One region of the Aurantimonas sp. C2-5-R2 genome, then DNA from elsewhere that is predicted to be linked to it. Evidence: predicted binding sites of a transcription regulator. Region 1 holds the regulator's gene; each other region holds the start of a gene.

What was found. Region 1 encodes LexA, which represses DNA repair genes until DNA is damaged. Its sites were predicted from a motif close to TGTTCNNNNTGTGTTCNG; they were not measured.
Region 2: dnaE (DNA polymerase III subunit alpha) is a predicted target of LexA. The motif match lies at 1,084-1,101, and genes of this name have one in related genera.
Region 3: uvrA (excinuclease ABC subunit UvrA) is a predicted target of LexA. The motif match lies at 1,605-1,622, and genes of this name have one in related genera.

What each region holds. Positions count from the first base shown of each region.
Region 1 is NZ_JAZHLJ010000055.1:12,258-14,523, forward strand. Features, by position in the region: tRNA gene VQ044_RS18375 (tRNA-Ser) at 520-609, opposite strand; gene lexA (transcriptional repressor LexA) at 871-1,602, opposite strand; gene VQ044_RS18385 (molybdopterin molybdotransferase MoeA) at 1,646-2,266, opposite strand, start outside.
Region 2 is NZ_JAZHLJ010000002.1:73,856-76,121, forward strand. Features, by position in the region: gene dnaE (DNA polymerase III subunit alpha) at 1-814, opposite strand, end outside; gene VQ044_RS01385 (DUF922 domain-containing Zn-dependent protease) at 1,296-1,904, shown strand; gene VQ044_RS01390 (NAD(P)/FAD-dependent oxidoreductase) at 2,013-2,266, opposite strand, start outside.
Region 3 is NZ_JAZHLJ010000009.1:64,816-67,081, reverse strand. Features, by position in the region: gene uvrA (excinuclease ABC subunit UvrA) at 1-1,507, opposite strand, end outside; gene VQ044_RS06595 (single-stranded DNA-binding protein) at 1,783-2,266, shown strand, end outside.

The DNA.
Region 1 (2,266 bases):
CTGGAGAAGCGCCTGCTTCAACCCGAGCGGCTGGAACAGGTCCTCGCCACCGTCCTCGACCGCCGTCAGGACCGTTCTGACCGCCGCCGCGAACATATCGCTGAACTGAACAAACGCGCCGCTGAAACCGATCTGCGGCTGAAGCGGCTGTATGACGCCATCGAATCGGGCGTGGCTGATCTGGACGATCCGGCGCTGAAGGACCGCATCACCGGCCTCAAGGCGATTCGCGATCAGGCGAGAGCCGATGCCGACCGCGCGCAGGCCCTGTTGGAAAGCTCAGGCCAGAAGGCGATTACGCCGCAGATGGTCCGCAAGTTCGCCCAAACGGCCAGGGAGCGGATGCGCCTCGACGGAGGCGGCTATCGCCGCGATCACCTGCGGGCGCTGGCCCAAAGGGTCGAGGTCGCTGAAGGCGAAGTGCGCATCATGGGATCGAAGGGAGATTTGCTCAGAACGCTCGCCGCCGCATCCGGCGTAAAATCGGCCACGCACGGCGTGCCCGGTTCTGTTCTGAAGTGGCGGAGAGGAAGGGATTCGAACCCTCGATACGGTCTCCCGTATACTCCCTTAGCAGGGGAGCGCCTTCGACCACTCGGCCACCTCTCCGAGGACGCAGATACCTGCGCGACGGGCCCGGTGCAAGGGAGGCAAGAAGAAAACCCGGTGAACATGATCGAAAGGCACCCCGCGGCCATTCAAACCGGACACCGCGAAACCTCGCCCCGACCCGGGAACGATCCACACGCGCTTCCTTCGCGGCGCCGTCACGGCTCTGCGCGGCGCGGCCTGGTTCGCGGCTCAAGCAGCAGCTGGCACAGGTCGAAAAGTTGGCTCCGCGGGATCGGTTGCCAACTGTCGGTCCGGCCTTCAGTATTTGCGGATGAGCCCGACCAGCCGGCCCTGAACCTTGACCCGCTCGGAGCCGAAGATCCGCGTTTCATAAGCCGGATTGGCAGCCTCCAGCGCAATCGTATTGCCGCGCCGGCGAAACCGCTTCAGCGTCGCTTCCTCCTCGTCGACCAGCGCGACAACGATCTCCCCGGGCGTCGCCGTGTCGGCGCGGCGAATCACCACCGTGTCGCCGTCGAGGATTCCGGCTTCGATCATCGAATCGCCCTTGACTTCCAGCGCATAATGCTCGCCGCCGCCAAGCATATCCGGCGGCACGGCGAGGGAATGGGTGGTGTGCTGGATCGCCGAAATGGGAACGCCCGCCGCGATCCGGCCCATGACCGGAATCGAGACTGTGGCCGGTTCAGGCGGTCTCGTCGTCGCGCGTCGGGAAATCGGCTCAGACGTCTTGCGTGCCGCGTCGCGGCTTCCTTCGATCACGCTCGGCGTAAACCCGGCGTGGCCGACGGGGGCAGGGCGGTCCTTCTGCATCGCTTCGGGCAGCTTGAGGATCTCCAGCGCTCGCGCGCGATTGGGCAGGCGCCGAATGAAGCCCCGCTCCTCAAGCGCGGTAATCAGGCGATGAATGCCGGATTTTGAGCGAAGCTCCAGCGCGTCCTTCATCTCGTCGAAGGAGGGAGGCACCCCGCTATCCCTCAGCCGTTCGTGAATGAACGACAAAAGGTCGTGCTGCTTGCGTGTCAGCATCGAGGCGACTCCCTAAAACAAAACCTGAACAAACCTATCTGTTCTAGTTGTGTTCCGCAAGACCCTTCCATTCGTCGAGCACAACGTAGCGGCAAGCCTCGCCCGCACTGGCCGGAGCCGCCGAAGGAGCCCGCACGAGCAGCGCGTCGGCCTGCGCGTAGGTGGACAGGAGGGAGGAATCCTGGCGGGGCAGCGGAATGACCCGGATGACGCCGTCTTCTCGAACCTCCAGCCGCGACCGGACGAAGTCGGTCCGCAGGCCATTTTCAGGCATCGGCGCACCGAGCAGCCCATGCCGGTAGAGCTGGCGATCGGGAAGGCCTGCCAACCGGCGCACCAATGGAACCAGGAACAACCTCGCCGCGACCATGGAGGAGGCCGGATTGCCCGGCAGTCCGACGATCGTCAGATCGCCGAGCCGCCCCGCCATCAATGGCTTGCCGGGGCGCATCGCGACCTTCCAGAAGTCGAGTCCGACGCCGCGGTTGGCGAACACCTTGCCGACCAGATCGTGATCGCCAACCGACGCCCCGCCGATCGTGACGAAGACATCCGCCCGGTCCCGGATGGAATCGCTCAGGCGCGCGTCGATCGTGGCGACGTCGTCGCCAGCGATCCCGCAGTCGATCGCATCGCCGCCGGCCGCTACCACCATCGCCGCGAC
Region 2 (2,266 bases), on a different contig from region 1:
GGGCTTCCGGCAAATCGGCGAACAGCACCGCCATTTCGCCCTGCGATTTGAGGCTGTGGTCCCGCGAAAGCCGACGCCGATCCTCGTGACTGACCAGCCGGTTGCTCGCCACCGCCATCAGCGCGTCATGGGCCTCGAAATCGTCTCGGCCAAAAAAGAACGGCTCGTTGGTCGCCACGAGGGGAAGCGCGAAATCATAGGCTAGCCGAACCGTTCCGGCCTCCACCTTGCGGCTCCGCCCTTCCTGGCGCTGCAGTTCGACATAAAGCCGGTCGCCGAAGATCGCCGCCAGACGCTCCAACCGGGTCCGGGCGATCGCCTCCCGGTCGGCGGCAAGTGCCGCGCCGATCGGCCCCAGCGGCCCGCCAGTCAGGGCGATCACCCCCTCGGCACGCTCCGCCACCCAATCGAACAAGACGTGCGGTTTGGGGTTATCCGGATGTCCGAGATAGGCTAGCGAAACGATTTCGACGAGATTGGCGAACCCCACCTCGCTCGCGGCGATCAACACCAGCGGCGCGATCGACGCCAAATTCCGGTCCTTGCGGCCGCCGCGCTCCTCAGACTCGGTATCGCCAAAGTCGACGTCGAGCTGACATCCGATAATCGGCTGTATGCCGGCCTTCGCGGCCTTTTCGGAAAACTCCAGTGCGCCGAACAGGTTGTTCGTGTCACTGATCCCGATCGCCGGCAATCCGTCCGTCTTGGCGAACTGGATGATCTGGTCCAGCCGCAACGCGCCTTCCAGCAGCGAAAACGCGCTATGGACCCGAAGGTGAATGAATTTCGGATCGCATTCCACCGGTTCCGTCATGGCCGATCACCCCGTCTTTACTGGCTCCGGCACCGCGGCACGATACCGATTGGAGGACCCGTCCCGTTTCCTCGCAAACCGCGCGTCAGAGCAAAGCCCTACGCGCATCGCCCAAGAGGTAACCCACGCCATTCGACGGGGTAAGACCCGAACCGTCCGATCCCCAGAAAACGTTGCATTAAACCGCGTGGATCAGAAGACTCAGGCTGAGGACGAAACCCGACACAGCGGCGAGAGACAGCAAGTCCTTGGCGAAGGTGAGCATAGTGAGTTCCCTTTTTGTTCGATGTTCGCTTTATGTTCCATTTACTGAGGCGCTGTCAAGGCGGATGTCGGACGGGCCGGTCGTACAAGGAGCCGGCCGTTAGCACCGGCGTTCCACGGCCATGTGTTTTATGACGGCCGATGGGCGGCGCTTGTGTTGCGTGCGCGATCGGGTAGCGTGTCCCTTACGAACTTCTTGTCGCAAGGAATCTGTGCAATGCGCGCGGGGATGGGGTCGATCGTGGTGGGTCTTGCCTGGCTATGGGCGGGCGTCGCCCATGCCGGATCGGTCGATCAGGAAACCAGCTATTTCGCCGTTCGCGGCTCGACACTTGCCGAACTCGACGAGGACCTCAACCGACAGGGTCCCTATGTCGCCGAGACCGGCCTGCGCCACCCCGGTGCGACCGAGGTGAAATTCGACGGCAAGGTGACCTACAAGAAGGTTACCAAAGGTTGTGCGGTTGACCGCGCGGATCTGGGGCTCACACTGCACATCACCCTGCCGAAATGGACGCCACCCAAGCGTGTTTCCGCGCGCACGGTGCTGGTCTGGCGGACGCTCGAAGCAGACATCAAACGGCATGAGAACCAGCACGCGACCATTGCCAAGACGTGGCTGAAGCGGATGGAGATGGCGGTCAGGAACCTGCGAACTGAGCGAACCTGCGCCGACATGGAAATGCATGTGAACACGGTCACGCAGCGCTATCTTGCCGGCCACGAGCAGGCGCAGATCGAATTCGACACAATCGAAGGTCGTGAAGTCAATTTCCGGCTCCGGCGCGCCCTTAATCGTAATCTGTGGGGCGAAGCCGGCGGGTAGGATCTAAAAAGCGGCGGCACCTCTGTGACCAAGGGCGCAAAGCCGCCCACGGGCGATGGTTCGTGAGCGCCGGCGTCGCCTGGAGTCGGTGGGAGAACCGCTCCTTGCCTATCTGGCTCCGCCGACCCCCAGCTTCTTCTGCAAATTGGTCGAAGACGTCGTGTACTGAAACACCACCCGGTCGTCGGGGTGAACGATGCGTTTGGCCGCCTGCGTCATCAACGCCGCCTCGTGAAAGCCGGAGAGGATCAGCTTCAACTTGCCCTCATACCAGTTGATGTCGCCGATGGCGAAAATGCCCGGCTCGGACGTCTCGAATCTGGCGGTATCGACGGGAATGAGATTTTCGTGAAGGTTCAGCC
Region 3 (2,266 bases), on a different contig from region 1:
GCTGGCTTTCGCCGCCGGATAGGGTTCCGGATGAGCGCGACAGGGTCAGATATTCGAGCCCGACATCGTTGAGGAAGCGGAGCCGCTCACGGATTTCCTTCAAGATCCGCACGGCGATCTGATTGTGCTTGTCGCTGAGTTTGGCCGGCAGCGCCTCGAACCAGTCGCCAGCCGCGCGGATCGACAGCTCGGTCACCTCGCCGATGTGGCATCCGCCGATCTTGACCGCCAGCGCCTCCGGTTTCAGCCGATGGCCACCGCAGGCCGGGCAGGGGGTCGCCGACATGAAGCGCTCGATCTCCTCGCGCATCCAGGCCGAATCGGTCTCCTTCCAGCGGCGCGCGAGATTGGGCACGATGCCCTCGAAGCTTTTCGTCGTCTTGTAGGATCGCATTCCGTCATTGTAGCGGAATTCGATCTTGGTCTTGCCGGTGCCGTTCAGGATCGCGTTCTGGGCGTCATCCGGCAGCTCCGACCATTTGTCGGTCTGTTTGAAGCCGAAGGTGCGTCCGAGCGCGTCGAGCGTCTGGGCGTAATAGGGCGAGGTCGATTTCGCCCAGGGCGCGATCGCGCCGCCCTTCAGCGTCACTGCCTCGTTGGGGACGATCAGCTTGGGATCGACGGCGCGCTGCGAGCCGAGGCCGTCGCAGCGCGGACAGGCGCCGAACGGATTGTTGAACGAAAACAAGCGCGGCTCGATCTCCGGGATCGTGAAGCCCGAAACCGGGCAGGCGAATTTTTCCGAAAACACCAGTTGCCGCGGTTTGCCGTTCTCGTCGACGCCGTCGGCGAATTCGGCCACCGCCAGCCCATCTGCGAGACCCAGCGCGGTCTCCATTGAATCTGCAAGGCGCGCGGATATGTCGCCCCGTACGACGATACGGTCGACCACCACGTCGATATCGTGCTTGTACTTCTTGTCGAGGACCGGCGCGTCGGCAATGTCGTAGAACTCACCGTCGACGCGGACCCGCTGGAAGCCCTTTTTCTGCAGTTCCGCCAGTTCCTTGCGGTATTCGCCCTTGCGGCCGCGCACGATGGGGGCCAGCAGATAGAGACGGGCGCCCTCGTCGAGTTCCAGGACGCGGTCGACCATCTGGCTGACCGTCTGGCTCTCGATCGGCAGGCCGGTGGCGGGCGAATAGGGAACGCCGACGCGCGCGAACAGCAGCCGCAGATAGTCGTAGATTTCGGTGACGGTGCCGACGGTCGAACGCGGGTTTTTCGAGGTCGTTTTCTGTTCGATCGAGATCGCCGGCGACAGCCCGTCGATCTGATCGACATCGGGCTTTTGCATCATCTCGAGGAACTGGCGGGCATATGCCGACAGGCTCTCGACATAGCGCCGCTGCCCTTCGGCATAGATCGTGTCGAACGCCAGCGACGACTTGCCCGAGCCCGACAGGCCGGTCATGACGATCAATGTGTCGCGCGGCAGGTCAAGATCGACGTTCTTGAGATTATGCTCGCGCGCGCCGCGAATGGAGATCGTCTTCAGTTCGGCCATGACGCGTCCGGCGGTCCTTGTGATTGGGAGACCGAGCCTACTTAAGTCGTCCAGGCGACTCTTCCAAGGCGGCCCGCCATTGACTCGATTTCAATAATGTTCTTTTTTTGTTCTTAGCAGGCTAAAGTGAGTCAGCCAAGCGCATACGGCCGGCGCCGGGAAATCGCGCAAACGGACGCAGAGCGTTTTCAGCGGTGGACGAGTGCGCCTGCGTCCTTTCGCCCCTTCGCGTGGTCGGATAGGATCGCGCCGGTTTTAAAGCATGGAGTTCGATAATGGCAGGCAGCGTGAACAAGGTGATCCTGGTCGGAAATCTCGGAGCCGATCCGGAGATCCGCCGCCTGAACTCCGGCGACGCGGTGGTCAATCTGCGGATCGCCACCTCGGAAAGCTGGCGGGACAAGAATAGCGGCGAGCGCCGGGAAAAGACCGAGTGGCACAATGTCGTGATCTTCAACGAGAACCTCGTGAAGGTCGCCGAGCAATATCTGAAGAAGGGCGCGAAGGTCTATATCGAGGGCCAGCTCCAGACCCGCAACTGGGAGGACCAGTCGGGGCAGAAGCGCTATACGACGGAAGTCGTGCTGCAACGCTTCCGCGGCGAACTGCAGATGCTCGACAGTCGCGGCGAAGGCGGCGGCTCCGGTGGTGGTGGCGGCGGTTATGACCAGAGCGGCGGCGCGCGCGGCGGCTCCGGTGGCGGCGGAAAATCCGGCGGCGGCGGTTACGACCAGGGCGGCGGCGGTGGGGGATCGTCGC